One region of the Methylibium sp. genome, then DNA from elsewhere that is predicted to be linked to it. Evidence: predicted binding sites of a transcription regulator. Region 1 holds the regulator's gene; each other region holds the start of a gene.
What was found. Region 1 encodes FNR, which switches genes on or off when oxygen is low (the NO sensors DNR and NnrR bind a similar motif). Its sites were predicted from a motif close to TTGATNNNNATCAA; they were not measured.
Positions count from the first base shown of each region.

Region 2: ACQY9S_RS02010 (universal stress protein) is a predicted target of FNR. The motif match lies at 3,603-3,616, and genes of this name have one in related genera.
Region 3: ACQY9S_RS05480 (PHA/PHB synthase family protein) is a predicted target of FNR. The motif match lies at 3,262-3,275, and genes of this name have one in related genera.

Region 1 is NZ_OZ257250.1:589,034-599,127, reverse strand. Features, by position in the region: gene ACQY9S_RS02805 (DUF6969 family protein) at 1-18, opposite strand, end outside; gene ACQY9S_RS02800 (hypothetical protein) at 88-288, shown strand; gene ACQY9S_RS02795 (YHS domain-containing (seleno)protein) at 325-774, opposite strand; gene ACQY9S_RS02790 (hypothetical protein) at 1,002-1,235, shown strand; gene ACQY9S_RS02785 (Arm DNA-binding domain-containing protein) at 1,701-1,925, opposite strand; gene icd (NADP-dependent isocitrate dehydrogenase) at 2,124-3,377, opposite strand; gene ACQY9S_RS02775 (sulfite exporter TauE/SafE family protein) at 3,524-4,219, opposite strand; gene hemN (oxygen-independent coproporphyrinogen III oxidase) at 4,242-5,672, opposite strand; gene fnr (fumarate/nitrate reduction transcriptional regulator Fnr) at 5,846-6,571, shown strand; gene ACQY9S_RS02760 (hypothetical protein) at 6,600-6,854, opposite strand; gene ACQY9S_RS02755 (hypothetical protein) at 6,873-7,118, opposite strand; gene ccoG (cytochrome c oxidase accessory protein CcoG) at 7,150-8,634, opposite strand; gene ccoP (cytochrome-c oxidase, cbb3-type subunit III) at 8,663-9,586, opposite strand; gene ACQY9S_RS02740 (cbb3-type cytochrome oxidase subunit 3) at 9,579-9,749, opposite strand; gene ccoO (cytochrome-c oxidase, cbb3-type subunit II) at 9,760-10,094, opposite strand, start outside.
Region 2 is NZ_OZ257250.1:422,298-432,391, reverse strand. Features, by position in the region: gene ACQY9S_RS02030 (exodeoxyribonuclease VII small subunit) at 1-108, opposite strand, end outside; gene ACQY9S_RS02025 (aromatic ring-hydroxylating oxygenase subunit alpha) at 363-1,532, shown strand; gene ACQY9S_RS02020 (DMT family transporter) at 1,593-2,489, shown strand; gene ACQY9S_RS02015 (sulfurtransferase) at 2,683-3,555, shown strand; gene ACQY9S_RS02010 (universal stress protein) at 3,686-4,120, shown strand; gene purN (phosphoribosylglycinamide formyltransferase) at 4,180-4,806, opposite strand; gene ACQY9S_RS02000 (tryptophan--tRNA ligase) at 4,907-6,214, shown strand; gene ACQY9S_RS01995 (DUF3717 domain-containing protein) at 6,235-6,702, shown strand; gene ACQY9S_RS01990 (sensor histidine kinase) at 6,712-8,193, opposite strand; gene ACQY9S_RS01985 (response regulator) at 8,227-8,937, opposite strand; gene ACQY9S_RS01980 (Spy/CpxP family protein refolding chaperone) at 9,071-9,598, opposite strand; gene ACQY9S_RS01975 (hypothetical protein) at 9,725-9,967, opposite strand.
Region 3 is NZ_OZ257250.1:1,169,184-1,179,277, forward strand. Features, by position in the region: gene ACQY9S_RS05460 (RelA/SpoT family protein) at 1-726, shown strand, start outside; tRNA gene ACQY9S_RS05465 (tRNA-Val) at 805-881, shown strand; gene ACQY9S_RS05470 (L,D-transpeptidase family protein) at 1,072-2,649, shown strand; gene ACQY9S_RS05475 (YcbK family protein) at 2,656-3,213, shown strand; gene ACQY9S_RS05480 (PHA/PHB synthase family protein) at 3,337-5,100, shown strand; partial or broken gene ACQY9S_RS05485 (zinc-dependent alcohol dehydrogenase) at 5,116-5,987, opposite strand; gene ACQY9S_RS05490 (acetate/propionate family kinase) at 6,033-7,802, opposite strand; gene ACQY9S_RS05495 (GlcG/HbpS family heme-binding protein) at 8,163-8,666, shown strand; gene ACQY9S_RS05500 (c-type cytochrome) at 8,706-9,188, opposite strand; gene ACQY9S_RS05505 (substrate-binding periplasmic protein) at 9,211-9,999, opposite strand; gene ACQY9S_RS05510 (methanol/ethanol family PQQ-dependent dehydrogenase) at 10,061-10,094, opposite strand, start outside.

The DNA of each region.
Region 1 (10,094 bases):
GCGCAGCGGCAATCGCATGGGTGGGCAGTTGTGCGGTCGCGCGATCGCTCAACCGACTATTTCTTGGCGCCGCAGGCACCGCACTTCTTGGCCGCGCAAGCCCCGCACTTCTTCGCGCCGCAAGCCCCGCATTTCTTGCCGCTGCAAGCGCTCGCGGAAGTGCTGCAGCGCGCGCGGCAGGCGCTGCCGGCGCAGCCGGCCAGCGCGGCAGCGGTCACGACGGCGGTGGCCAGAGTGCGGGAAAGGTCAAGGGCCAATGAACTCATGGAAGTCTCCAGTGGTGGATGAAGTGGGATGGGTGGCTGCGCTTTCAGCCGTTGGCGATCACTGGCCCTTCAGCGAAGTCCAGTTCTGACTCGCACGATCAATGAAGCCCGGGATGTCTGCCTGCCAGCGCTTCTGGACGGCGGGGCTGAGGTTCAGATAGAGCTTGCCGTCGACGATGCGAAAGGCTGTCGGGTCGATGTCGGGCTTGTAGCCCTGGGCGACACCGTAGGCGCAGTAGCCGCCGTACTGCGGCTCGTACTTTGCAGGGTCGGCCTTGAAGAGCTGCTGGTTCGCCTCGCTGGCGAACCAGTAGGTGGCCGCGCCGGCGATGGCGCTGTACTCGGCCTTGCCCATGACCGCCTTGCTTTCGACGAAGTAGGCCACCGGGTCGTGGCCATGGATTGCGACGCCGCGGGCGTCGAGATTGGCTGGCCCTGCGGCCAACGCGGCAAGGGGCGCCAGAGTGGCGGCCACTGCGAGCAAAAGGTGGCGTCGAAGAGTATTCATGATCGGTTCCGAGGCTTCGAGCGCTCATCATGTTTCGTGCGTCGGCGCAAGTCCTCACCGATTTCTCACGCAGTGCTCAGCGATTCGATTCGCGGTCCTGCATGAGCGGCGGCAGACGGTGTTGCCCGCGGTCTGACGATTTGCCGCGATCGTTTGGTGAGGACTTCTGCGCGGCGGGCTCCAAGAATCCGTCGCTGGAGCTATTGCCAGATCCCAGGAGATTCACCGTGCATTCATCTGCGAGACGTTTCGCGTTGGCCTTCACGTCATTGGCCGTGCTGCTCGGCACCGCCGCGTGCGGTGGAGGCGGCGACGATGCCGCCGATCAAAATTCGGCCGCGGCGCTCGACGCCGAACGCGCTACCGCGCTGGCGCGCCGCACGCCCGCGCCGCCGCCTCCCGCACCGGCACCCGCGACCGACGCCACCCTGGCACTGGCCTCGGCCGGTGCCTCCGGCTAGGCGGTCGACGGCCAAATTTGCGGCGTGTCGGCCGACGGGGGCAAGGTCTTGTTCACCTCGTCGTCGGACACGCTGGTGAGTAGCGACGTCACACCCCTCGCGGCGGACATCTACTTGAAGAACTTCAACGGCAACGGCGTCACGCGGGTGGTGGCCGGCACACAGTTCTGCCTTGCCCTGACGCCGGACGCCGGACGCCGGACGCCGGACGCCAACACGGTGGTCTACACATTGCAGAACCCCAGCATCCATCCACCGATCCGGGTGAAGAATCTGACCACGGGCGTGGACACGCTGGTCACGCCGCCGCTCAATGCGTTCCCGAACGTCGCGGGCTACCAGTTTGCCGGCGTGTCCGACGACGGTCTGCGCGTGGCCTGTCGGCTTCTTGGTCTCCTGGACCCGCTGCCTGCGCTCGTCCACCTCCTTGCGCTTGGCCTGAGCCGGATCGACCTCGCTCCGGGATCAGCACTCAAAGTGCCGATCCCTGGCGTCGGCGACGCCCACCTCGGGGTACTTGCCGATGGTCACCTCGACGCGGGTACAGCCGAAACGGTACTGGTAGCGCCAAGTCTTCAGGCCCGCAGGGCTCACATGCACATACAGACCCCCGCCATCGCTCAGTTTGTACGGCTTCGGCTTGGCGTTGTTGATGCGGGTCGGAGAAAGGGTGTACCGGGATGTCCTCATGAACGGTCTCGCTAGCTCGGTTTGCGAATCCTACAAATGGAGGAATTTGGAGGATTTCTCCCCCTCTGTCCCTCCAAAATTCTCTCCAAATTGGCGGGATTTCGCGATTACCAGTGAGACGCAGAAAAACGAAATTCCTCGAAATTCACAAGGAAAATCAATGGCTTACGAGACGTCATGAGACGCCAGGTAGCAGCTTCACATATGGTCGATCATCACCTGCCCGAAGCCCGAGCAGCTGACCTGCGTGGCGCCGTCCAGCAGGCGCGCGAAGTCGTAGGTGACCTTCTTCGACAGGATGGACTTCTCCATCGACGAGATGACCAGGTCGGCCGCCTCGGTCCAGCCCATGTGGCGCAGCATCATCTCGGCCGACAGGATCTCGGAGCCCGGGTTGACGTAGTCCTTGCCGGCGTACTTGGGCGCGGTGCCATGGGTGGCCTCGAACATCGCGATCGAGTCCGACAGGTTCGCGCCCGGGGCGATGCCGATGCCGCCGACCTGCGCCGCCAGCGCATCGGACACGTAGTCGCCGTTCAGGTTGAGCGTGGCGATCACGGAGTACTCGGCCGGGCGCAGCAGGATCTGCTGCAGGAAGGCGTCGGCAATCGAGTCCTTGACGGTGATGTCCTTGCCGGTCTTCGGATTCTTGAACTTGCACCACGGGCCGCCGTCGATCGGCTGCGCGCCGAATTCCTTCTGTGCCAGGCCGTAGGCCCAGTCGCGGAAGCCGCCCTCGGTGAACTTCATGATGTTGCCCTTGTGCACGATGGTCACGCTGGGCTTGTCGTTGTCGATCGCGTACTGGATCGCCTTGCGCACCAGGCGCTCGGTGCCTTCACGCGACACGGGCTTGATGCCGATGCCCGAGGTGTTCGGGAAGCGGATCTTCTTGACGCCGAAATCCTCTTGCAGGATCTTGATGAGCTTCTTGGCCTTCTCGCTCTCGGCCTCGAACTCGATGCCGGCGTAGATGTCTTCCGAGTTCTCGCGGAAGATCACCATGTTGGTCTTGTGCGGCTCCTTGACCGGGCTCGGCACGCCTTCGAAATACTGGATCGGGCGCAGGCAGACGTAGAGGTCGAGTTCCTGGCGCAGCGCCACGTTGAGCGAGCGGATGCCGCCGCCCACCGGCGTGGTCAGCGGGCCCTTGATCGACACCACGTACTCCTTCAGCACCTGCAGCGTCTCTTCGGGCAGCCAGACGTCGGGGCCATAGACCTTGGTCGACTTCTCGCCAGCGTAGATCTCCATCCAGTGGATCTTGCGCTTGCCGCCGTAGCTCTTCGCGACCGCGGCGTCGACCACCTTGATCATCACCGGCGTGATGTCGAAGCCGGTGCCGTCGCCCTCGATGTAGGGAATGATGGGCTGATCGGGCACATTGAGCGAGAAATCGGCATTGACGGTGATCTTGTGGCCGTCGGCAGGCACCTTGATGTGCTGGTACATGGACTTGCGTCTCCGCTGGGTGGGGGTTCGAGAGGAACAGGAGGGGTGACTTCGATTCTAGGCGAGGCATCGTGCACTGCAGCGAACGATGCCGCTCTGCGCAGCGCACAGGGGAGTGCCAGGGCAATACCGGACGGTCAATGGTCCTAGGCCGCAATGCACCACGGCCCGCCCGGGCCGGTCAGCTGGTGCCACATCGCCCACGCCCCAGCGGCGGCCAGCAGCACCCCGGCCAAGCGCACGGCGCCCGCGCCGCGGCCCAGGCGGCCCAGCAGGCTGCGGCCCAGCAACAAGGCCAGCGCGCCGCCGAGCGCGAACGCCAGCATCACCGCCGCACCGGCGAGCGGCCCGTCGGCCAGCGCGGCGACGACCAGCGCCGAGTACAGCAGGCCGCAAGGCCAGGCCGCCCACAGCAGGCCGACGGCCCCCGACCAGGCCCAGCCGCGCTGGCGCACCCGCCCCATGGCCGGGAGCGGCCCGAGCATCGGCACGGCCGAGAGCGGTGCCGTGAGGCGGCCCAGCGCAACGCGCGGGATGCGGCCGGTGAGCAGCAGCCACAGGCCGAAAACCATCACCGCCGCCTGCAACAGTGTCCACAAGGGTTTCAGCCAGGCGGTGGCCTGGAACATCTCGGCCAGCCAGCCGGCGCCCACCGCCACCAGGGCCCCCGCACTGCCGTAGGACAGCAGCCGTCCGAGCTGCAGCGACACCGCAGCCTGCCACGGGCGCGCGCCGGGACAGGCCCGCTCGACGGCCGCACAGGGTGCGGCGCACATCGCAACGCAGTGCGGACTGCCGGCCAGACCCAGCACGAGGCCGGTCGTGATCAGTGCGAGGCTCATTGCCGCACCCCGCGCACTTGTCTCAGATCAACCGCGAATAACGCTCGCGGTCGCGATCGGCCTGCAGGTGGCGGTCGAACACCATCGCCACCGCACGCACGAAGTACCAGCCCAGCGGCGTGAGCTGGATCGCGTCGGCGTCGATCTCGACCAGGCCCTGCCCGACCAGCGGCTCGAGCCGCTGCAGCTCGGCATCGAAGTAGCGCCTGAAGTCGAGCAGATGGGCCAGCTCGATCGACTCGAACACCACCCGGCCCTGGCACATCAGCGCCATGATCACCGAGCGGCGCACCACGTCGTCGCGCGTCAGCACGAGGCCGCGCACCACCGGCAGTTCGCCGGCGCGCAAGGCGTCCTGGTACTCCGGCAGCGACTTGGCGTTCTGGCTGTAGGTCGCACCGACGCGACCGATCGCCGACACGCCCAGGCCGATCAGATCGCAGTCGGGCTGGGTGCTGTAGCCCTGGAAGTTGCGGTGCAGCCGCCCCTGGCGCTTGGCCGTCGCCAGCGCATCGGTCGGCAGCGCGAAGTGGTCCATGCCGATGTAGTCGTAGCCGTGCTCCAGGAAGCCGGCGATCGCGTTCGACAGCATCGTGACACGCTGCGCCGTGCCGGGCAGGTCCTGCGCATGGATGCGCCGCTGCGGCTTGAAGCGCTGCGGCAGGTGCGCGTAGCCGTAGAGCGCCACGCGGTCCGGCCGCAGCCGGGCCACTTGCTCCACCGTGCGTGCCAGCGAAGCCGGCGTCTGCTTCGGCAGACCGTGGATCAGGTCGATGTTGATCGAATCGAAGCCCAGCGCGCGGGCACTGGCCATCAGTGCCGAGACCTGCTCCTGCGGCTGGATGCGGTGCACCGCCTGCTGCACGGCAGGATCGAAGTCCTGCACGCCAAAGCTCAGGCGGTTGAAGCCGAGGTGTTTCAGGTGCGCCAGCCGCCCGGCATCGACGGTGCGGGGGTCGACCTCGATCGAACATTCGGCCTGCGTCTGCACGTCGAAGGCCGCGCGCAGCAGCGACATCAGTTGCGTGAGTTCGCCGTCGCTGAGGAAAGTCGGCGTGCCGCCGCCGAGGTGCAGCTGGCTCACGCGCTGCCCCGGGCCGAGCGCGCCCACGTGCAGCGCGATCTCCTGTCCGAGCGACTCCAGGTACTCCGCGCCATGCCGGTGCTGGCGCGTGATCACCTTGTTGCAGGCGCAGTAGTAGCAGACCGATTCGCAGAACGGAACGTGCACGTACAGCGACAGCGGTGAACTGCCGCCCACCGCACCGGCCGACTGCGGGCCGCTGCGGCGCTGCCCCAACGCCTGCCGGTACTGGGCGGGACCGAAGGCCTCGACGAAGCGGTCCGCCGTGGGATAGGAGGTGTAGCGCGGCCCGCCCGCGTCCAGTCGGCTCAGAAGCTCCTCGGTCGGTGCGGCGGGCGCCGGCTTGGCGGTCGTGGGAGTGCTGGACATGCCCAGACTGTGCCCAGCGCCCAGCGCCCTGCACTTGATCTGCATCAAGCCCCGGGGTCGACGGGCCCGGACAATCTGCACTCATCTTGAGGCCGATCATGCAACTTGCCCCGGACACACCCGCTGACGCGCCTTGCGGAGCTCACGCCGAGCGCGCACCCATAATGGTCCGCATGGAACAACCCATCCGCATCGAAGCGCTCAAGGTTGCCTGCTCGAGCTGCAACCTGCGCGAGTTGTGCCTGCCGGTCGGCCTGTCGGATGCGGACCTCGACCGGATCGACGAACTGGTGGGTGGCCGCCGTGCCGTCAAGCGCGGCGACGCGCTGTTCCACGCCGGTGATCGCTTCGAGTCGCTCTACGCGGTACGCACCGGCTTCTTCAAGACCCGCGTCTCGGCCGACGACGGACGCGACCAGGTCACCGGCTTCCAGATGGCGGGCGAGCTGCTCGGGTTGGACGGCATCAGCACCGACCGCCATGCCTGCGACGCCGTGGCGCTCGAGGACTCGCAGGTCTGCCAGATCCCCTACACGCAGCTCGAGACGCTCTCGCGCGAGTCGACACCGCTGCAGCACCAGTTCCACAAGATCATGAGCCGCGAGATCGTGCGCGACCACGGCGTGATGCTGCTGCTCGGCAGCATGCGCGCCGAGGAGCGGCTCGCCGCCTTCCTGCTCAATCTGACGCAGCGGCTGCAGGCGCGCGGCTTCTCGGCCTCGTCGCTGGTGCTGCGCATGACGCGCGAGGAGATCGGCAGCTACCTCGGCCTCAAGCTCGAGACGGTGAGCCGCACCTTCTCGAAGTTCCAGGACGAGGGGCTGCTCGAAGTGAAGCAACGCGACATCCGCGTGCTCGACGAAGCCGGCTTGCGCCGGCTCGTCAACGGCCCCTGCTGAGCCCCCGAGCGCGGAGGCCCCCGCTCACTCAGGGCCAGCGGCGCGGCTCGGTTCCCTCGGGCTCCGGCGTCGCCAGCAGCAGCGTCAGCATCGACGTGAGCGCGCACACGATCCAGAAGCTGAAGAAGGCCAGCGTGTACACACCCGCCGGTGACACGCTCTGCAACGCACTGCCGACCCAGCCGCTCAAGTCGGCGGGATCGGCGGCGCTGAACACCAGCATCTCGAGCACGCCAGCCATCATGAACGAGGGCCAGGCGATCCACAACGTGCGTTGCCTCATGGCGTGTCCCGGCCGGCCCTAGTGCGGCGCCCTGGGCGTGGCCGCGTGGTTGCGTGCCTGCACCGCAGGCGTGCTGCTGTCGAGGGACTCGCTCGCGCGGCTGAGCACCGGGTCGCTGCCGCGCACGGCAATCACGGCGGTGGCGATGGCGGCCACCACCACCACGAGCGGCCCGCCGAGCACCAGCCAGAGCATGGGCTCGCGCCACCACGGCAGCTGCGCTGCCGGGGAGGGCGCCAGGATCTTTGCGTTCGTCTGTGCCATGGAGACTCTCCTGGTGAGCAGCGTACCGCACTCAGCGCGGCACGACGAAAGTGGACTTCTCGACCACGCTGAACGCCGGCTGACTGCCGTCGACCTCGCGTGTGAGCTCGAAACGCAAGGGGTGCGCGCCCGGCCCCAGCGCCGCGGCCGTCTGCGGCGGGATCTGCACGGCCACCGGCACCCAGCGCGACTCGGCCGGCGCCAGCAGCACCTCGCCGCGCACCTGCGCTTGGGCACCGGCGATGCCGCTCACGGCCACGCGGTAGCGCTGCGCGGATTCGGTCGCGTTCATCACCTGCAGACGGTAGACGTTCTCGATGCGCCCTTCGTCGACCAGCCGCGCCAGCGTGCCACGGTCGCGCACCACGTCGACCCGCACCGGGCTGCGCAGTGCCAGGCTGGCAACGAAACCGCCCGAGACCAGCAGCAGGATCACGCTGTACACGAGCACCCGCGGACGGAACACCCGGCGCCAGTCCAGCGTGCTGCGGCCGGCGGCCAGGCCGTTCTGCGTCGCGTAGCGGATCAGGCCGCGCGGATAGTCCATCTTGTCCATCACGCCGTCGCAGACGTCGATGCAGGCGGCGCAGCCGATGCACTCGTACTGCAGCCCCTGGCGGATGTCGATGCCGGTCGGGCAGACCTGCACGCACAGCGTGCAGTCGATGCAGTCGCCCTTGCCCTGGGCCGCCAGCGCGTCGTGCGCCAGGCTGCGCGGGCGCGAGCCGCGCGGCTCGCCGCGCGCGGTGTCGTAGCTGATGATCAGCGTGTCGTGGTCGAACATCGCGCTCTGGAAGCGCGCATAGGGGCACATGTACTTGCAGACCTGCTCGCGCATGAAGCCGGCATTGCCGTAGGTCGCAAAGCCGTAGAACAGCACCCAGAACCACTCCCAGGGGCCCGGCCCGGCGGCACCCGGGCCGGCGAGACCGAACAGGCTCAGGGCCTCGCCGCCCAGCTCGCGGATCGGCGTGAAGTAGCCGACGAAGGTGAAGCCGGTCCACAGCCCGATCGCCAGCCACACCGCATGCTTGGCCGATTTGCGGGCCAGCTTCGCGGCGCCCCAGGGCGTGGCGTCGAGCTTCAGGCGCGCCTGCCGGTCGCCTTCGATATGGTGCTCGACCCACATGAAGATCTCGGTGTAGACCGTCTGCGGGCAGGCGTAGCCGCACCACAGACGACCGGCCACGGCGGTGAACAGGAACAGGCCGTAGGCCGACAGGATCAGCAGGCCGGTGAGGTAGATGAAGTCCTGCGGATAGAGCACCAGGTCGAAGATGTAGAAGCGCCGCGCCCCCAGGTCGAACAGCACCGCCGGGCGGCCGTTCCACGGCAGCCACGGCAGGCCGTAGAACACCAGTTGCGTGAGCCACACCAGCGCCCAGCGCCAGGCGGCGAACCAGCCGTGCACCGCGCGCGCATGGATCGTCGCCTGCTTCGCGTACAGCGACACCATCTCGCCCGTGTCGTCGGGCGCGGCAGCGATGGGGATGACGCGTGAGGCAGGACGATTCATCAGCGGCTCGGGGTCGCGCTCCGGCAGTTCACTGCTTCGCCGCGACCGCGGCGCCGCCGGTGTTCGACAGCCCCCAGACGTAAGCGGCCAGCACCTGGATCTGCGCCTCGCTCAGCCGCCCGGCATGCGCCGGCATCACGTTGGTCTTGCCTTCGTTGACCATCTTCATCACCGCGTCCTCGCCCCAGCCGTGCAGCCAGATCTTGTCGCTCAGGTTGGGTGCGCCCAGGGCCTGATTGCCCTTGCCGCCCGGACCGTGGCAGGCCGCGCAGGCACCGAACTTCTCGCGCCCCAGTTGTGCAGCGATGCTGTCGTGCGGGCTGCCGGACAGGCTCAGCACGTAGTTGGCGACGTTGCGCACGTCCTCGGCGCTGCCGACCGCCGCGGCCATCGGCGGCATCATGCCCTGGCGCCCCTGTGCGATGGTCTGCGCGATCTGCTCGGGCGCACCGCCGTGCAGCCAGTCGTTGTCGGTCAGGTTCGGGAAGCCCTTGCTGCCGTGCGCGTCGGAGCCGTGGCACTGGGCGCAGTTGTTGATGAAGAGCCGCTCGCCCAGGGCATGCGCCTGCGGGTCGCGCGCCAGTTCGGCCGCCGGCATGGCGGCGAAGCGGGTGTAGAGGGGTTCGGCCTCGGCACGGCCACGCTCCATCTCCGCCTGGTACTGCGAGCGCGAGGTCCAGTCGAACTGGCCCGGATTGGAGCCCAGCCCGGGATAGAGCACCAGATAGAGCGCACCGAACAGCACGGTCAGCACGAACAGCCCCACCCACCACAGTGGCAGCGGGTTGTTCAACTCGCGCAGGTCTCCGTCCCACACGTGGCCGGTCGTGTTGTCGCCCGCCATCACCTTGCGCCGGCTGGCGATGAACAGCAGTATCAGGCAGGCCGCCAGGCCCACGACCGTGACGATGCCGATGAAGAGCGGCCAGCCGCTCGTGACGAAATCACTCATGGCGGCCCTCCAGCCGGTTGGGCTCGTCGCCGGCCGCGAACGGCAGCTGCGCCGCCTCGTCGAAGGCCTCGCGGCGGCGCCGCGCCATCGTCCAGGCCACGATGCCGATGAAGACAAGGAAGGACAGCAGCGTCACCGCCGCCCGCAGTTCATTCAGGTTCATCTCACGCTCCTCACTTCACCGCGGTGCCGAGCACCTGCAGATAGGCCACCAGGGCATCGAGTTCGGTCTTGCCCTTGACGTCGTCGGCCGCCTGCGCGACCTCGGCGTCGCTGTAGGGCGCACCGAGCTGCCGCAGGACCTTGAGCTTGGTGGGCATGATCGCGGCGTCGACCGGCGCCGTCGCGAGCCACGTGTAGGCCGGCATGTTCGACTCCGGCACCAGGTCGCGCGGGTTGTTCAGGTGGATGCGGTGCCACTCGTCGCTGTAGCGACCGCCCACGCGCTGCAGGTCGGGGCCCGTGCGTTTGCTGCCCCACTGGAACGGCCGGTCGTAGACGAACTCGC
Region 2 (10,094 bases), 170 kb from region 1:
CATCGCCGCGACCAGTTGTTCAAGCTCCGCCAGCGCCGCTTCGTAGCTGGCGGGTTCGGCGGCAGGAATCGAAGGGCTGGGCCCGCTGGCGGGTGCTTGCTTGGCCATGAGATCGCGTCAAAACCCAATTGTAGTCAGCCGGGCGTCAAGCGATGCCGGGGAGCGTGAGCATTTGTGCGACACCGCAAAAGCCCTTAGGGATTGCTGCCGTCGACCGGTGCGGGACCCGGCGCTCGGAGGACGGACCGATAGAATCCGCGGTTCCCCCCTGCAGCATGCAGGTGCCCCTGCCGTCGCCGTGACGGCGTGGCGCCCTCGCCGTCACCGACGGCCGGCACCGGATATCGGAGACCCTTCGGATCATGTCCGACTTGAGCATCACCCTTGACGTCCTCGGGCGCAGCCGCGCGCAGCTGCCCGTGTCGAGCTATTTCGACGAGGATCTGTACCGACGCGAGGAGGAGCTCATCATCCGACCTGGTCCGCGTTACCTCGGGCATGCGCTCGCGGTGCCCGAGGTCGGCGACCACCATGCGCTGCCGCAGGAGGGCGAAGGGCGAGCGCTGGTGCGCACCCCCCGGGGCATCGAGCTGGTCTCGAACGTCTGCCGGCACCGCCAGGCGGTGATGCTGCGCGGACGCGGCAACACGAAGAACCACATCGTCTGCCCGCTGCACCGCTGGACCTACGACCTGTCGGGCCAGCTGGTCGGCGCCCCCCACTTCCCCGACGACCCTTGCCTGCACCTGAACAACTACCCGGTGCAGCAGTGGAACGGCCTGCTGTTCGAAGCCGGAGCGCCGCCCGACGCGAACAGCCGCCAGCACACCCGTCGCGATGTCCACGCCGACCTGGCAGGCCTCACGCTGCCGCCGGAGTTCGACTTCTCCGGCTACGTGTTCGACCGCGTGTACCTGCACGAATGCGACTACAACTGGAAGACCTTCATCGAGGTCTACCTCGAGGACTACCACGTCGGCCCCTTCCATCCGGGCCTGGGCAATTTCGTCACCTGCGACGATCTGCGCTGGCAGATGGGCCCCGAGCACTCGCTGCAGACCGTGGGCGTCGCCAGGCACGCCGGCGAGGCGCTCGGCAAGCCCGGCTCCGACGTCTACCGCCGCTGGCACGAGGCGCTGCTGAACTACCGCCGCGACGCGCACGACAGCCTGCCGCCGAAGCACGGCGCGATCTGGCTGACCTACCACCCGACCGTGATGCTGGAGTGGTACCCGCACGTTCTGGTCGTCTCGACCCTGTACCCGCAGGGGCCGCGCAGGACGCTCAACGTGGTCGAGTTCTTCTACCCGGAAGAGATCGCCTCGTTCGAGCGCGAATTCGTCGAAGCCCAGCAGGCGGCCTACATGGAGACCTGTGTCGAGGACGACGAGATCGCGCTGCGCATGGACGCGGGCCGCGAGGCGCTGTGGCGGCGCGGCGACGACGAGTTCGGCCCCTACCAGAGCCCGATGGAAGACGGCATGCAGCACTTCCACGAGTGGTACCGGCGGCGCGGCGCGCTGCCGCGCTGAACGGCAAGCCGCTGCGAGGCCGCCCGACGGGCGGCTCCTCACGCCTCTCGCCCTCGAACGATGCCCGCGTCTTTGCTGATGATGCTCGCCACGCTGCTGTTCGCGGCGATGAGTGTGTGCGTCAAGTACGCGTCGGCGCACTACGCCACCGGCGAGATCGTGTTCTACCGCGGCCTGGTCGGCGCGCTGTCGATGGCGGCCCTGCTGCGCTGGCGCGGCGCCAGCGTGCGCACGCCGGTGCCGGCGATGCACTTCTGGCGCAGCGCCAGCGGCGTGGCGGCGCTGAGCCTGTGGTTCTACGCGATCGGCGGCCTGCCCCTCGCGACGGCGATGACGCTCAACTACATGTCCTCGGTGTGGATGGCGCTGTTCCTGATCGGCGGCGCGATCATGCTCGGGCGCGCGCGCACCGACGGCCGCCTGATCGCGACGGTGCTGGTCGGCTTCGTCGGCGTCGCACTGATCCTGCGGCCGACGATCGAGCGCGACCAGCTCTGGCACGGCCTGATGGGCCTGCTGTCGGGGCTGCTGTCGGCAATGGCCTACCTGCAGGTCACCGCGCTGGGCCGCGCCGGCGAGCCGGAGCCGCGCGTGGTGTTCTACTTTTCGGTCGGGGGCATGGCGGCCGGGCTGCTGACCGCGCTGGCCTGCGGCGGCTTCCACGCCCACACCGATGCGTTCGCGGCGGCGATGCTGCTGGCCGTCGGGCTGTTCGCCACCGCCGCCCAGTTGCTGATGACGCGCGCCTATGCGACCGGGCGAACGCTGGTCAACGCCAGCCTGCAATACCTCGGCATCGTCTACTCTTTCGCCTTCGGAGCGCTGCTGTTCGACGACCCGGTCACGCCGATGGCACTGGCCGGCATGCTGCTGGTGGTCGCTGCCGGCATCGCCGCGACACGGCTGCGCAACCACGCCGCGCCGCGCGACGCCGTCCAATCCACACTGGAGACTTGAACCACCCCCATTGCGCCTTCGACGCTCCCCCTCCAGGGGGGCAAGCCCGGACACACAAGCTCCAGTGGAGGTTGTGTGCCTGGCGAGCGGCCGAGCCACTGGCTCGGCGCGGCCTGCAAGGCACGCTGGCGGCCCGGCGGGGCCGGAGCCGCGGCGGCCGCGCGGCCTCAGACTGCGAATCAGGAGAACTGTGATGACCGATGTCCTTGCCCTGCCCTTGCCGCTGATCGAGGCGGCGGCCCTGCGTGAGCGGCTCGCCGCCGGCGCACCGACCGTCGTGATCGACACCTCGTTCGACCTGGCCGATCCCGCGGCCGGCGAACGCAGCTACCGCGAGGGTCATCTGCCCGGCGCGCACTACCTGCACCTCGATCGCGATCTGGCCGACCACGCCCCCGCTGCCGACGGGCGCTTTCGCGGCCGCCATCCGCTGCCCACGCGCGAGGCCTTCGCCGCGACGCTGTCGCGCCTCGGCATCGGTGCGGCGTCCCCGATCGTCGTGTGCGACCGGCAGGGCGGCATGTTCGCGGCCCGCGCATGGTGGATGCTGCGCTGGCTCGGGCACCGCGAGGTCGCCGTCCTCGATGGCGGCGTGCCGGCCTGGCTCGCCGGTGGCGGTGCGCTCGACGCCGCCATGCCCACCCCCTCGGCGGCGGCGCCTTACGTGCTGGGCGCAGCGCTGACCCCGACCCTGGACGCCGCCGCGCTGCAGGCCGCGCTCGGCCGTGTGCGCCTGATCGACGCGCGGGCGGCGGAGCGCTTCCGCGGCGATGTGGAGCCGCTCGATCCGGTGGCCGGGCACATTCCCGGCGCACTGAACCGGCCGTTCAAGGACAACCTCGACGCCCAGGGCCGTTTCCTGGCTCCCGAGGCGCTGCGCGCCGCCTTCGCACCGCTGCTCGCCGGCCGGCCCCCGGCCGAGGTGGTGCACCAGTGCGGCTCCGGCGTCACCGCCTGCCACAACCTGCTGGCGATGGAAGCGGCAGGCCTGGGCGGCTCGGCGCTCTACCCGGGCTCCTGGAGCGAGTGGTGCGCCGACCCGGCGCGGCCGGTGGCGCGCGGCTGATCAACAGGCCAGCGGCCCCCTCGGCCCCCGCGGGCTCGACGCGGCACTTGATCCTCGGCAATATGCGGTGCAGCCCGGTGGCGCAAGATGCACTCCCGAGCCCCCCACACCGCTCGCCTTGGAGTCCGCCATGTACCAACGCATCCTGGTTCCCACCGACGGCAGCGACGTCACTGCCAAGGCCATCGCGACCGCCGTCTCGCTGGCAAAGGCGCTGGGCTCGAAGGTCGAGGCGCTGAGCGTCAAGGAGCCCTTCCCCTACAGCGCGATCAGCGAAATCCAGCCGATCGCGCCGCAGGAGTATTTCGATGCGCAGGAACAGATCGCCCAGCGGCGGGTCCAGCAGGTGGCTGCGGCCTGCAAGGCCGCCGGCCTGGACTGCGAGACCTACACGCTGGAGGCCGTGCACCCTTACGAAGCGATCATCGAACATGCCGGCCAGCACGGCTGCGACCTGATCGTGATGGCTTCGCACGGCCGCCGCGGCATGAGTGCGCTGCTGCTCGGCAGCGAGACGCAGAAGCTGCTGACGCACACCGCGATCCCGGTGCTGGTGGTGCGCTGACGCGGGCCGCCCCACGCCGGCCGAGACCCTCCGGCCGGCGGGCTAGCCGGGTGCGCCGGTCAAAGCAGCAGTTGCGGCGCACCGTCGCGCTGGCGCACCACGCCGTCGGCGGTGAGCAGCGCGTCATCGACGGCCCAGCGCACGGCCATCGGGTAGAGCCGGTGCTCGCTGGCGAGCACGCGCGCAGCGAGCGTGTGCTCGGTGTCGCCGGACAGCACCGGGACCACCGCCTGCGCGACGATGGGCCCGTGGTCGAGTGCCGCCGTCACATAGTGCACCGTGGCGCCGGCCAGTTTGCAGCCGGCCTCGATCGCGCGGCGGTGGGTGTGCAGGCCCGGAAAGGCCGGCAACAGCGAGGGGTGGATGTTGAGCAGCCGCCCGGCATAGCGCTGCACGAAACCCGGCGTCAGGATGCGCATGAAGCCGGCCAGCACCACCAGGTCGGCCCCGTGCGCGTCGATGGCCTGCGCCAGCGCCGCGTCGAAACCCTCGCGATCGGCGTACGCGCGGTGCTCGACCACCGCGGTCGCGATGCCGCGCGCCGCCGCATAGGCCAGGCCGGCGGCGTCCGCGCGGTTGCTGATCACGGCAGCCACCCGGGCCGACCAGGCCTCGCGGGCGCAGGCCTCGACGAGGGCCTCCATGTTGGAGCCGCGGCCGGAGATGAGGATGACGATGCGTTTCACGGGCGGCAGTGTAGCGATCCGCTCCGGAGGCCCCACCTACAATTCTTCTCCTGCCCGCCCCCTTCCAGCCGCCAGCGCCGGCCCCAGCCCGAGTTCCCCCATGACCGAACGCGTCCTCACCGGCATCACGACCACCGGCACACCGCACCTCGGCAACTACGTCGGCGCCATCCGCCCGGCCATCGCCGCGAGCCGCGAGCCCGGCGTCGAGAGCTTCTTCTTCCTGGCCGACTACCACGCGCTGATCAAGTGCGACGAGCCCGACCGCATCGAGCGTTCCCGCCTCGAGATCGCCGCCACCTGGCTAGCCGCCGGCCTGGACACGCAGCGCGTCACCTTCTATCGCCAGAGCGACATCCCCGAGACGACCGAGCTCACCTGGCTGCTGACCTGCGTCACGGCCAAGGGCCAGATGAACCGCGCGCATGCCTACAAGGCAGCCACCGACGCCAATGCCGCGGCGTCGGAGGACACCGACGCCGGCATCACGATGGGCCTGTACTGCTACCCCATCCTGATGGCGGCCGACATCCTGCTGTTCAACGCCCACCGCGTGCCGGTCGGCCGCGACCAGGTGCAGCACATCGAAATGGCGCGCGACGTGGCACAGCGCTTCAACCACCTGTACGGCCAGGGGCGCGAGCTGTTCGTGCTGCCGCAGGCGGAGGTCGAGGAGGACGTGGCGACGCTGCCCGGGCTCGACGGCCGCAAGATGTCGAAGAGCTACGACAACACGATCCCGCTGTTCGAGGGCGGCGCCAGGGGCCTGAAGGAGGCCATCGCCCGCATCGTCACCGACTCACGGCTGCCCGGCGAGCCGAAGGACCCGGACGGCGCCCACCTCGTGACGATCCACGACGCCTTCGCGACGCCCGAGGCCCGCACCGCCTTCCGCGCCGAGCTGCGCGCCGGCCTGGGCTGGGGCGAGGCCAAGCAGCGCCTGGTGACGCTGGTCGAGGCCCACGTCGGCCCGATGCGCGAGCGCTATGCGCAGCTGATGGCGCACCCCGAAGCCATCGAGGCGGTGCTGCAGGAGGGCGCGCGCAAGGCCCGCGCGGTGGCCACGCCGCTGATCCGCGAACTGCGCCAGGCCGTCGGCCTGCGGGCGATGGTGGCGGTGAGTCGGCCCGAGCCGAAGAAGCCCCCTCGAACCCTCAATGAATCCTTGCCGGAGTTCAAGCAGTACCGCGAGGACGGACGCTTCTTCTTCAAGCTCACGACCGTCGGCGGCAAGGTCCTGCTGCAAAGTGCTGGCCTGCCCGATGGCCGCGAGGCCGGCGGCTGGGTCAAGCGCCTGAAGACCGAGGGGGCGGCTGCGCTGGCCGGCGCCCCGGTGCAGCGCAGCGAGGGGGTCGACGCGGCCGAGGTCGAGGCCGCCCTGAGCGCACTGGTCGCCGCGCAGGACTGACGCTGCCCGGGCGCGCCGCCATGGCCGGCATCCACATCACCGACATCGAGTCCGCCATCAACTGGTGGCGCGAACGCTCGCCATCGCCCGACGGCATCACCGCCTGCGCCGAGGTGCGTGCGCTGGCCGAGGTGTATGCGCTGCTCGTCTACTACCGCGAGAATCAGTGCGACGAGGACACGATGCCCCCGAAGGCCAAGGCGGCCTGGCTGGCCTGGTATGCGAGCACGCCCGACGCGCCCTGCATCGCGATCTGCTCCACCAGCCAGGGCGACGACGTCTGCAAGGGTTGCGGCCGGACCTTCGACGAGGTGCAGCACTGGCCCGCGCTGAGCCCGGCCGAGAAGCGCGCGACCTGGCGGCGCATCACGATGGAAGCCACGGCCTGGCGCTTCAACCGCTACGCCGAGCGGGCGCGCGAGGCCGAAGCGCAGAAGCCCGCTGCGCTCCCGGCCCCGTCACCCCAGCCCTCTCGGTCCGCCGAGTGATCGCCTGCCTCAGGCGATCGGCAGGCTCAGCACGAAGCAGCTGCCGCCGCCCGGGCGCAGCTCGCAGCGCACCTCGCCGCCGTGGTGGTGGGCGATCTGCCGGACCAGACTGAGTCCGAGACCGACGCCGCCGGCCTGCTCGGCGTGGCCCGGCATCCGGTAGAAGGGCTCGAAGATCCGCTCGCGCTGCGCCTCGGGCACACCCGGGCCCCGGTCGCTGACCCGCAGCTCCAGCCGTTCGCCCACGCGCCGCAGCTGCAGCTCCGGTGCGCCAATGCCGCCGTAGCGCCGCGCGTTCTCGAGCAGGTTGCGCAGTGCGCGGCGCAGCAGCCGCTCGTCGCCGCGCAGCGTGGCCGGCACTGCCGCGGCGCGGTCGGCTTCGTCGGGCAGCTCGAGCACGGCGTCGAAGCGGGCCGCTTCCTCCGCGGCGAGGGCGATCACGTCCACCGGATCGCGCACCCGCTCGTCGACCCCGTCGCGCGAGCGCTCGTGGCGCGCATCGAGCCGGCTCGCGAGCAGCACCTCCTCGACCAGCGTATCGAGCTCGCGGATGTTGCGCTCGATCTCCTGCTTCAACGGGCCGCGCCGCTCGGTGGGTGCCGTGTCGAGCATCGCCAGCGCCATCTTCAGGCGCGCCAGCGGCGAGCGCAGTTCGTGGCTGGCATTGGCCAGCAGCGACTGGTTGGCCTGCACCAGCGATTCGATGCGCGCGGCCGCCGCATTGAAACTCGTGGCGAGTGCTGCGATCTCGTCGCGCCCGGTGGCATCGACGCGATGGTGCAGCGCGCCAGCGCCGAAAGTCTCGACCCCTTGCTTGAGCACCTCGAGCCGGCGCGTCAGGCGCCGCACCACCGGGTAGGCGCCGGCGGCCACGGCGATGAACAGCACACCCAGGGTCAGCAGCAGGCCGACGCCCTGCAGGAAGAACGGTGGCTCGGGCACCAGCAGGCGCCCGTCGGGGCCGCGACCGCCGGGACGCAGCATGCTCGGCCGCACGACCCAGAGGGTGCGGCCGTCGCTGAGCGTCACGCGCTGGGGCAGCCGGCGCTCGGCGAGGTCAGGCGGCACATCGCGCCGGCGCTCGCGCGCGTCTCGCGGCCACCCGGGTGGGGCAGCCTCGGGAGCACCCGGAGGCGGGCGGCGCTCGCCGGCCGGCGGCGGCTCGTCCGGCCCGCCAGGCGCGTCGATCCAGCGCGCGAAGGCCTGCGAGGTGGCGATGCGCTGCCCCTGCTCGTCGTCCAGCGCCAGCGGCATGCGCAGCCGTGACGACCATTCGAGCAGGGCCTGGCCCTGCTCCGCGCGCGACGCATCGGCCGGCGGCAGCGCGTTCTGCAGCAGTTCGCCCCAGGCGACCAGCCGCTCGTTGCCGCTCGCCTCGAAGCGCGTGCGCTCGTGCTCGATGTTGCGCTGGAGCAGCCAGCCCGACACCAGCGCGAACAGCAGCAGCACCGCCACGACGGTGAGGTAGATGCGCAGGTAGAGCGTCTTCACCGGAAGGACCGCCCCCCGTGCCCGCGCCGGGCCTCAGGCGGCCTCGGCATCCTGCTTCTTCGCGAACACGTAGCCCGCACCCCGCACGGTGAGGATGCGGCGCGGCGTCTTGGGGTCGTCCTCGATCGCCGCGCGGATGCGCGAGATGTGCACGTCGATCGAGCGGTCGAAGGCCTCCAGCGCATGGCCCTTGAGCGCGTCCATGATCTGGTCGCGCGACAGCACGCGCCCGGGTGCGTTGGCGAGCACCACCAGGAGATCGAACTGGTAGCTGGTCAGCTCGCAGGGCTTGCCGTCGAGACGCGCCTGGCGCCCCCCGGCATCGACCTCGAGGCGCCCGAAACGCAGCACGTCGCCGTCGGCACCGCTGGGCGCGGCGCGGCGCAGCAAGGCCTTCACGCGCGCCAGCAGCTCGCGCGGCTCGAAGGGTTTGGGGAGGTAGTCGTCGGCGCCGAGTTCGAGACCGACGATGCGATCCATCGGCTCGCCGCGCGCGGTGAGCATCAGCAGCGGCAGCGCGCGCGTGCGCGGCAACGCCCGCAGCTCACGGCACAGGTCGAGGCCGTCGCCGTCGGGCAGCATCAGGTCGAGCACCAGGGCGTCGTACAGCTCGCGCTCGATGCGTTCGCGGCCGGCGGCGAGCGTGGTCGCGGTTTCGACCTCGTAGCCGGCCTGGCGCAGGTAGTCGCCCACCATCGCGGTGAGGCGCGCGTCGTCGTCGATCAGCAGCAGTCGGGCACTCATGGTGTTCGGCGGAAAACCGTCGCAGCCGGCGGGCTGCGACGGCACAGTGGAACCGGCGGTTCCGGAGGATATGCCAGCGCCGGGCGGTCACGGGCCGGCGCGCGATGCGGGCCGGCTCGTGGTGCACCCGCTATCAGCCGTTGCGGTCCGGCGGCGGAGCGCCGTGATGGCGCTCCATCCGGTCGTGGCGCGCCTTCATGCGCTCGGCCAGCTGGACACGCTGCTCGACCGTCAGCACGCGGCTCGCATCGAGCATCGCCTGGGTGATGCGCCGGCTGGCCTGGTCGTGCTGCGCCAGCATCTGCTGGCGCAGCGCCTCGACCGCCTGCGCGTCGACGGTCGGCTGGGTGAACAGGCGTGCCTGCTGTTCGCGCAGGCCCTTGCCCGCCTCGCGCTGGGCCTTCAGGTCGGCCGCGGCGGCCTGGGCGATCTGCTTGATCTGGCTGCGCTGCGCGTCGGTCGCTTTCACGCTGTCGAGCATGCGGTCGAGCTGACGCGGCGAGCCGCCCAGCCCGAAGCCCGGCGCGCCGTGGGCCGGCCGGCCTGCGGGGCCGCCGTCGGGCAGCGCCCAGGCCGTCAGGCTCACGCCGCCGGCCAGGGCCACCGCGATCCCGAGGATGACGCCGCGTGCGCCGCGGGCAGAAAGAGAGAAGGTGTTCATCGTGCGTCCTTTCCTTGCAAACCCCATCGGGGTGAACAGATGCTCGGACGCGGCGGTGAAGCGCACTTGCGGTTGGGGTAAAGATGTGTGAACCGGGGCGGCCCGCCGCCCGCGGTGCAAGCACATTCAGGTCGTCATCAGCTCGGCCTGCCGGCGCACGGCGCGGCGCCCCGCCTCCATCGCATGGCGCAAGGCCGAGGCCGGCGTGTCGAAGGTGTGTCCACAGGACAGGCTGTCGTCCTTGAACACGAGCTCGGCCTTGGGGCCGGTTCTCAGCACGACCACGGCCGCCACATAGCCGCCGTAGGCGCTCTCGAAGGTCCCACCATAGATGCGGCAGCCGCCGCAGTCCTGCTCTTCGAAGTGCATTTCGTCTCTCCTTGCCGACGGTGTCGGCACGCAGGAAAGCTTCGTTCATCTCGCGGTGTTTCGCGTCCCGCGCTGGGGGTGGCTCCGAAGGGGGTCCGGGCGTGCGAGTGGAGGTGCGCGAGCGCAC
Region 3 (10,094 bases), 580 kb from region 1:
TGGTTCAACGCCTTGACGCAGCAGCACACCGTGGCGCGCGGCCGTGAGGCCGTCGAGAAGCTGCTGCAACGCGAAGGCCGCACGGCGATCAAGCTCGACGAGCTGGCCGCGCAGCTGGGCTTTCGCAATGCCGACGCGCTGTTCGAGGTGGTCGGCAAGGACGAGTTGTCGCTGCGCACCATCGAGACCCTGCTGCGCCCGCCCGAGCCGCTGCCCGACCCCGACGAGCTGCTGGCGCAGCGACTGAGCCGCGGACCGAGCAGCGAGGCAACGCCCAAGGGCGGCGTGCTGGTGGTCGGTGTCGAGTCGCTGCTGACGACGCTGGCGCGCTGCTGCAAGCCGGCACCGCCCGACGTGATCGGCGGCTACGTGACGCGCGGCAAGGGCGTGGCCATCCACCGCGTCGGGTGCTCGAACTTCCGCCAGATGGCCGGGCGCTCGCCCGAGCGTGTGATCGGCGTGGCCTGGGGCCGGCCGCGCGGTGACGCACCGGCGGTCTACCCGGTCGACGTGAGCGTCGAGGCCACCGACCGCCAGGGCCTGTTGCGCGACATCTCGGAGTTGTTCGCGAAGGAGAAGATGAACGTCGTCGGCGTGCACACCCAGACAGTCCGGGGCAGCGCGTGGATGACCTTCACCGTGGAGGTCTCCGATTCGGCGCGGCTGCACGCGGTGCTGGGCGCCGTGTGCCAGGTCAATGGCGTGCGCGGCGCGAGGCGCCGGTAGTCGCTCGCTCCTGCGCTGTCGGGTGCCGTCGCAGGCCAGGCAACAGGCAAGAGAGCCATGCTAAACTGCGAGCTTCGCAGGCGCGTAGCTCAGCTGGTTAGAGCACCACCTTGACATGGTGGGGGTCGTTGGTTCGAGTCCAATCGCGCCTACCAAATGCGGTAGTGAAATGAAGGGCTTGGCGGAGACGCCAGGTCCTTTTTTCTTGGCGGTAGCAAATGGGTCCGCCAAGTTCATCGGCTCCGGCCGGTTCTTGTTGAGGAGCGCCCGCCGCTGCACCTGCTTGGTGGCGCCCGCTGCACCGCATGCTGCCGGCTCGCCCTTCCTGTCGTCGACAATGCTCCGATGCAAATGACGGGCGCGGTCTCTGGGTTCGTGCGCGGTGTGGCATTCGCGCTCTGCCTGGGCTGCACCGTTGTGATGGCGGCAGACGGGCCACTCTGGTTCGCAGGCGGGCGGCCCGGCCCTCAAGCCCGCCAGGCCGTCGAGCTTCTTGCCGCGGCCGCCAGCCACGGCCTGGAGCCGCAGGACTACGGCGCGGGCACGCTGCTGCAGGCCGTCACACAGGCCATGCAGGGTCCACCGCCGGAGCCGGCCACCGTCGCGCAACTGGAGCAGGCGCTGAGCGCAGCGATGCAGAGCTACCTGGTGGACTTGCACGCGGGCCGTATCGACCCGCGACAGATCCACGAGAACTTCACCCCGCCGCGCCGCGACGACTTCGATCCGGCGGCCTACCTGCGCACTGCGCTGGCAGCGCGGCGACTGCTTGAGGCCGAACGCGAGGCGGCACCACGCCTGCCACTCTACGGGCGCCTTCGCGAGGCCCTGGCCCGCTATCGCGAGTTGGTCGATCACCCGGCCTGGCGGCAGCCGCTGCCGCCTTTGGCGGTCGGTCGGTCGGGCCGAGGAGGCAAGTTGGAGCCTGGGCAGACTTACCCTGGCCTGGCGCCGCTCGCACAGCGACTCGTTGCCCTCGGCGACCTCGCCCCGGACGCGCCCGTGCTGCCGCGCTACGAAGGCTCGTTGGTCGACGCCGTCGCAGCCTTCCAGCAGCGGCATGGCCTGGGCGCCGACGGTGTGATCGGCAAGGCCACGCTGGCACAGCTGCAGGTCGGGCCTGCTGCCCGGGTGCGCCAGATCGAGCTGACGCTCGAGCGGCTGCGCTGGACCCCGCTGATGCAGGGGCGGCGCATGATCGTCGTCAACATTCCCGAGTTCGTGCTCCGTGCCTACGAAGTGCGCGATGGCCGCATCGGCGTCATGCAGGAAATGAAAGTCATTGTCGGCAAGGCGTTGGACACCCGCACGCCGATGTTCGATGAAGACATCCGATTCATCGAGTTCAGCCCCTACTGGAACGTGCCACCGTCGATCGCGCGCGCCGAGACGGTGCCTCGGCTGCGCCGCGAACCAGGCTATTTCGAGCAGCAGGGCTTCGAGTTCGTGGCTTCGGACGGTCGAGTGAGCACGGCACTCTCGTCCGCGAGGCTCGACGCGGTGCTCACCGGCGAACTGCGCATCCGCCAGCGGCCGGGGCCGCAGAATGCGCTCGGTGACATCAAGTTCGTGTTTCCGAACCGCGACAACATCTACCTGCACCACACGCCGGCGACGCAGCTGTTCGGGCGCGACCGTCGTGACCTCAGTCACGGCTGCATACGGGTCGAGGAGCCGGTGGCGCTGGCGAAGTTCGTGCTGCAGGGGATGCCGGAGTGGACGGAGGAGCGCATCCGCGAGGCCATGGGCAAGGGCGAATCGGCCACACTGCGGCTGGCCGAGCCGCTGCCGGTGCTGATAGCCTACGGAACCACTCTCGTGAAGGAAGGTCGTGTCTACTTCTTCGAAGACATCTACGGGCATGACCGCCTGCTCGATGCCGCGTTGCGACGGCGCGCACAAGGTCGCAAACCAATCAGCTGACCGACCATGACCGACACACCGGTCCCCGACCGCCGCCAGTTCCTGCGGCACACCGCCCGCCTCGCGACCGCCGGTGCCCTGCTGGCACGAGTGGCACCGGCCCGGGCCTCGTTGCGGGGAGCACGCAGTCTGGCCATGGTGCACACCCACACACACGAGCAGATTGCCCTGGTCTACGCCTTCGACGAGCGGTATGTTCCCGATGCACTGGGTTCGCTGAACTGCTTCCTGCGCGACCATTACACCGGCGACATCGGACTGATCGACCCGCGCGTGTTCGATCTCCTGCACAGCGTGCAGACCGTGCTGGGCAGCGAGCGCTCGTTCGAGGTGATCTCCGGCTATCGATGCCCTGCCACCAACGCCCACCTGCGTGAAACACGAGGCGGCGGCGTGGCCAAGCACAGCCTGCACATGGACGGCTGCGCGATCGACGTGCGCCTGCCCGGCGTGCCGCTGGCCGATCTGCGCGACGCGGCGCTGTCGCTGCGCCTCGGCGGCGTGGGCTTCTACCCGGGCGAACAGTTCGTGCACCTCGACACCGGCCGCGTGCGGAACTGGTGAGCGACTCGCCTGGCGGGCCGTTGCACCGGGACGGCGATCGAGTCGCCATTGACGCTCGTCAAGCAGGCGCTGACGCTGTCGTGCATCAATGGTGGCTACCGTCAGATTTCACACTGCCCTTCGATGACACGCCCCGGCACGCCTCCCACTCTCCCGGCAGCGACACCGGCCCGCGATGACGGCGCGGAGGCGATGCGCGTCCTCGACCGGCTGCGCGAGGCCGGCCTGGCGCGATCGACCGGCGGGTTCTCGCCGGAGTCGCTGGCGCTGGCCTGGGCCGACTGGGCCACACACCTTGCCGGCGCACCCGGCAAGCGCGTCGAACTCGCGCTGCGCGCCTCGCAGGCCGCGACCGCCCTGGCGGGCACCGCACTCCGAGCCAACGAACCCGCGGCCCTGCCGGCGTGCCCGGGCGACCCGCGCTTCGCGGCGCCGGCCTGGCAGGGCTGGCCGTACCGCCTGTGGGCCCAGGCCTTCCTGCTGACCGAAGCCTGGTGGCAGCAGGCCGCGCGCGACGTGCCGGGGACACAGCCGCATCACGAGGACGTGGTCTCGTTCGTTGCCCGCCAGTGGCTGGACATGGTGGCGCCTTCGAACCTGCCCTGGAGCAATCCCGAGGTCCTGCAGCGCACGTTCAACCAGGGCGGCCTCAACCTGTGGCAGGGCGGCATCAACTTCGCGCACGATGTCTGGCGCCGCACTGCCGGGCAGCCGCCCGAAGGCAGCGAGGCCTTCGTCGTCGGCCGCGACCTCGCCGTGACGCCGGGCCGCGTGGTCCTGCGCAACCACCTGGTCGAGTTGATCCAGTACAGCCCGGCCACGCCGAGCGTGTACGCCGAGCCGGTGCTGCTGGTGCCGGCCTGGATCATGAAGTACTACATCCTCGATCTTTCGCCGCACAACTCGCTGGTGCGCTGGCTGGTCTCGAAGGGGCACACGGTGTTCTGCCTGTCGTGGCGCAACGTCACGGCCGACGACCGCGATCTGTCGCTCGACGACTACCGGCGCCTGGGGCCGATGGCGGCGCTCGACGCGATCGGTGCGATCGTTCCCGGCCGCAAGGTGCATGCGGTCGGCTACTGCCTCGGCGGCACGCTGCTCGCCATGGCCGCCGCCGCGATGGCGCGCGCCGGCGACACCCGCCTCGCGTCGGTGACGCTGCTGGCCGCGCAGACCGACTTCACCGAGCCGGGCGAGCTGCAGCTCTTCATCGACCCGGCCCAGGTCCACATGCTCGACAGCATGATGTGGCAGCGCGGTTTCCTCACCGCCGAACAGATGTCCGGCGCGTTCCAGATGCTGCAGTCGAACGACCTGGTCTGGTCGCGCGTCGTGCACGAGTACCTGATGGGCGAGCGCGCGCCGATGATCGACCTGATGGCCTGGAACGCCGACAGCACGCGCATGCCGTACCGCATGCACTCCGAGTACCTGCACGGCCTGTTCCTCGGCAACGACCTTGCCGCTGGCCGCACCCTCGTCGACGGGCATCCGGTGGCGCTGCAGAACATCCGCGTGCCGATCTTCGCGGTCGGCACCGAGCGCGACCACGTCGCGCCCTGGCCCTCGGTCTACAAGATCCACTACCTGGCCGACACCGATGTCACGTTTGCACTGACCAACGGCGGCCACAACGCCGGCATCGTCAACGAGCCCGGCCATCCGCACCGGCACTACCGCCTGCTGGAGAAGGCCGCCGCCGCCCCCTGCCTCGGCGCCGACGAATGGCAGGCTGCCGCGCCGCTGCACGAAGGCTCGTGGTGGCCGGCCTGGCAGCATTGGCTGGTGCGGCATTCGGCCGGGAAGCGCGTTGCGCCGCCGCGCGCCGCCGCGCCGGGGCGGGCACCCCTGGGCGACGCGCCGGGCACCTACGTGCTGCAGCGCTGAAGGCTCTCGCGGCGCTCAGGCCGTCTCGTCGGCGACGTGCATCACGACGCGCCCCTCGATGTCGCCGCGTTTCATGCGCTCGAACACCGTGTTGATGTTGTCGATCCGGTCTTCGGTGTAGATCCCGCGCACCCGGCCTTCGCCCGCGAAGGCCAGCGCTTCCTGCAGGTCCTTGCGCGTGCCGACGATCGAGCCGCGCACGGTCTTGGCGTTGAGCACCACGTCGAAGATCGGCAGCGCGAAATCGCCCGGCGGCAGGCCCACCAGGGACATCGTGCCGCGCTTGTGCAGCATGCCCAGGGCCTGGGAGAAGGCGCTGCGCGATACCGCCGTCACCAGGACGCCGTGCGCGCCGCGGATCGCACGCTGCACCTCCTGCACCGGGTCCTGCGTGCGCGCGTTGACCACCATGTCGGCGCCGAGCTGCTTCGCGAGCGCCAGCTTGGCATCGTCGACGTCGACCCCGATGACGTGAAAACCCATGGCCTTGGCGTACTGCACCGCGAAGTGGCCGAGCCCGCCGATGCCGGAGACGGTGTAGCCGGTCATCTGCTGCTCGTCGCAGAGCGTCTCCCAGCCGGTGATGCAATGTTCGCAGTGGCCGCAAGCGGTGTGCAGCCAGGGCACACCGACGCGGTCACCCTCCTTGACGCCCTTGACGCCGGCGCCGAGCGCGGCCACGAAGCCGACGCCTTCGTGGCCGGGGATGAAGGGCAAGGTGGGCCTGACCGGCCAGTCGCCATCGGCGGCGTGCAGGTCGGTGTGGCACACGCCCGAGGCGATCACCTCACCAGCACCTGGCCGGGCGTGACCTCGGGCACGGGCACTTCTTCGATCTGCAGGGGGTGGCCGAAGGTGTGGACGATGGCGGCTTTCATCATGTTCATGGCGATCTCCGGTGAATCGGGGGGAGTGAATGCGAAGCGCGGCGCTCAGGCGGCGCCGGTCGGGGCAGGGAGCCGCGGGCCCCGCTGGATGCGGGCCGATGCGCCTTCGGCGGGCATCAGCACGCCGCGGCCGCCGTGTTCGATGTGGGCCGCGTTGGCCTCGTCGGTGTCCAGGTGCATCTCGGTCGCGAACTCGGCGCCGACGCGCACCGCGACATCCCTGAAGACCAGCGAGCGCCCCTCGCTGTGCACTTCGACATCGACCTGTTCGCCGTCGGTCAGGCCGAGTGCCGCGGCGTCGTCGGGCCGGGCGTGGATGTGGCGCTGCGCGACGATGACACCGTTGCTGCGCAAGCTGCCCGCCGGGCCGCGCAGCGTCACGAGCGGCGTGTTGCCGGTGTGGCCGGACAGGCGCAGCGGCGCGTCGACGCCGAGCACGAAGGCGTCGGTCTCGGAGATCTCGATCTGGTTCGCCGCGCGGCACGGGCCGAGGACGCGCAGCCCGTGCAACTCGCCGCGCGGGCCGACCACGTCCACCGTTTCCTGCGCCGCCCACTGGCCGGGCTGGGAGAGCGGCTTGTGCACGTGCAACTCGTGGCCGGCGCCGAAGAGTGCGGCGCAGGCCGCCTCGGTCAGGTGCACGTGGCGGGCCGACACGGCGATCGGTACCGTGCGCGTGCCGGCCGGTGCCGAACTCGCCGCGGCCAGCACCCGCTCGCTTTCGCGCGCGATCATCCATTGCTCGCGCGTCGCGGTCACCAGCACCTTGACGCGCGAGTGCGCCTGGTGCAGCAGAACCACCTCGTCGCCGGCCAGGCGCACGCCCGCATTGGCATCGTCGTCGAAGGCCAGGCCGAGGAAGTCGAAACGTTCGCAGATGCGCTTGCGCATCGGGGCCGAGTTCTCGCCGATGCCGCCGGTGAAGGCGATCGCGTCGACGCCGCCCATCACCGCCGCATAGGCGCCGATGTACTTGTGCACGCGGTAGGCGTAGACCTGGATCGCGAGTTGCGCGCGGCGGTCGCCGGCGGCGGCGCGCTGTTCGATGTCGCGCATGTCGTTGCCCGCACCGGACAGGGCGGCCAGTCCGCTGCGGCGGTAGAGCGTGTCCTCGATCTCGGCCACGTCCAGGCCCAGCGTGCGCTGCAGGTGGGCGAACAGGCCGGGGTCGACGTCGCCCGAGCGCGTGCCCATCACCAGGCCCTCGAGGGTGGTCATGCCCATCGACGTGTCGACCGAGACGCCGCGCTCGATCGCGCAGACGCTGGCGCCGTTGCCCAGGTGGCAGCTGACGATGCGCAGGTCCTGCGGCGCGGCCTGCAGCGCAGCGGCCACGTGCTGCATCACGTACTTGTGCGAGGTGCCGTGGAAGCCGTAGCGGCGCAGGCCGGTGGCGCGCCAGGCCTCGGGCACGGCGTAGGTGAAGGCCCGCTCGGGGATGGTGTGGTGGAAGGCGGTATCGAACACCGCTACCTGCGGCAGCGCCGGCCAGCACTCGCGCGCGATGCGGATGCCGGCCAGCGCCGGCGGATGGTGCAGCGGCGCCAGGTCGGCGCAGGCGGCGATCGCGTCGAGCACCTTGTCGTCGATCACGCAGGCATCGTGGAAGCGGTTGCCGCCGTGCACGACGCGGTGGCCCACGGCGTCGATGCCGGCAATGCCCTGTGCCGCGAGCAGCGCCGGCACCTGCCGCACGCCGGCCTCGATGCTGTCCAGTCTGTCCAGGTCGAGCTTGAACAGCTGGCGGTCGAGCGCGGTGTCGAACACGCTGCACTTGAGCGACGAGCTGCCGGCGTTGAAGACGAGGACGTGCATGCCGGTTCTCAGGTCAACGGCCTGCCGCCGGTGTTCGTGGTGCTGCTCATGGACGATGGCGTCGCGCCGGCGGCGTGATCGAGTGGGGGGATGTTCACGATAGGGACGGCGCGCCCCCGAGGGCTTGATCCCGATCAAGCGGTGTTGCGCATCACCGCGTCACAGGTGTTGCATCCGGCGCGGTCGGTGCGACATCGCCGGTGCCCGCCGCGCGCCGCCCCGAAAGGCCACCGCCCGCGGCCCGGGCCTTTGTTCTCGCGGGTTCCGGGATGGCGGGTCCGCACGACGCAGGTCGGCCGGCCCTTGCGGCATGGGGATTGCACAGACCGGGCCCACCCCACCCATCCACGAGGACCCCTCATGAGAATCCGAATCACCACCGTCGCCGTCCTGACGGGGGGCCTGCTGCTGTGCGGCGCGTCGGGCCAGGCGCTCGAGAAGACGCCGGTGCTCTCGCTCGAGGTGGCGCAGAAGGCCGCGGCGGCCTGCCGTGCGTTGGCCGCGCAGAAGAACTGGCGCATGGCGGTCGCCGTGGTCGACAGCGGTGCGAACACCATCGTGTTCGAGCGTATGGACCGCAGCTTCCTCGGCAGTGCCGACATCGCGGTTCGCAAGGCCAGGGCCTCGGCCAACTTCCCGTTTCCGACCAGTGCGGTCGGCGACCTGAGCCTCGACAAGAACGGCAAGCCCGCCCCCGTGCCGGGCTTCGCGTGGACGCCCGGGGTGGTGACCTATGGGGGTGGCCTGCCGATCATGGCCGGCGCCGTGCACATCGGCGGCATCGGCGCCAGCGGCGCGGCGCCCGAAGAGGACGAGCAGTGCGCGAAGGCCGGGCTCGAGGCGATCAAGGATCTGCTGAAGTGATGCCGGCTCGGCGATCGAAGCGACCGACCCGTCGCGGCCCTACCAGGGCACGTAATCGGCGTCCACCGTCTTGCGGTCGGCGGCCTTGACCCGCACCGCTTCGGCACGGAGGAAGGCCACGATGACGCGAATCTCCGTGTCGCTGAGCGATCCGTTGAACCCGCCCATCTGCGTGTTCGGACGGCCGTTCTTGATGGTGTTGAACATGAACTCGTCGCTGTTGGCGCCTCCGGGGCCCCAGGCGCCCCGCAGCAGCTGGGGCGCCTTGCCGCCCTTGCCACGCGAGTTGTGGCACAGCTGGCAATTGCGCCCGAACAGTTCCTCTCCCTGCTTCTCGATGTCCGAGGCCACTGCAGGCGCGGGTGTCGCAGCCGGCTCGGCAGCCTGGGCCACGGTGACGCCGGGAGCGCCCGAGGTGGATGCTGGCGCCGGACCGAAGGCCACGGCAGCGCCGCACAGGGGAAGGGCCAGCAGCACAGCGGCGAGCCGGCGAGACAGAGGGGTGCGGTGTTGTCGCTTCATGTCGAGTCGATGGAATGGGAGGTCAGGGTCGGGCGATGCGCGGCAAGCCATAGCGTCCTGCAATCGCGTCGAATCGTCCTTCGGCGCGCAGTGCAACCACTGCGGCGGCGAGGTCGTTCGACAGCGCCGTGTCGGCGCTGCGCGTCGCCACGGTCATTCCGGTGTACAGGTCGGCGTCGTCCACGGCATCGGTGGCCGCCACGACGCTCTTGCCGGCATCGCCGGTCAGTGCGGATGACCACACCAGTGCCAGATCGATCTCGCCCGCCTTCAGCGCCTCGATCAAGGCGGCGCTGCCTGGGTAGGGCACGCGAGCAAGCTGCTTGCGGTACAGGTAGAGATCGGCCGGCGTGGCCGTGACGGCGCCAATGCGGCGTGCACCGCGCAGCGCAGCGACGCTCGGCGCCGGTTTGCCCGGCGCAGCGACAAGCACATAGCCCAGCACGAGATATGGGCCGGACGTGACGAGCTTGCGCTCGGCCAGGTCCTTGGCCAGGTCGGGATCCTGCGGGATGCCGAGGTAGGCGTCGCACTTGCCGGCGGCCAGCGTCTGTCGCAGCGCACGGCCGATGCCACCGCGATTGGGAACCTGGGCCCACACCAGTTTCAGCGGACGTCCGAGCTGGCCGGCGATGGCCTGCGCCACTTCGACATCGATGCCGCGCTCCGGTCGGGCCTCGGAGGAAAACGGCGCGTTGTCGTCGTCCACACACACGCTCAAGTAGGCCGGCGCATCGGCCTCTGCGGCACGAACCCCGAGGGCACACAACAGCAGTCCGGCAGCGAACGCGAATTTTTTGAAGTTGCTCATGAGAGTCGATGGCGGGACGGGGTGCGGCCTGCGCCGCACCCCGGATCCCTGCATCAGTCCATCAATCGGACAGGCCGAAAACCATCAGGCCGCCG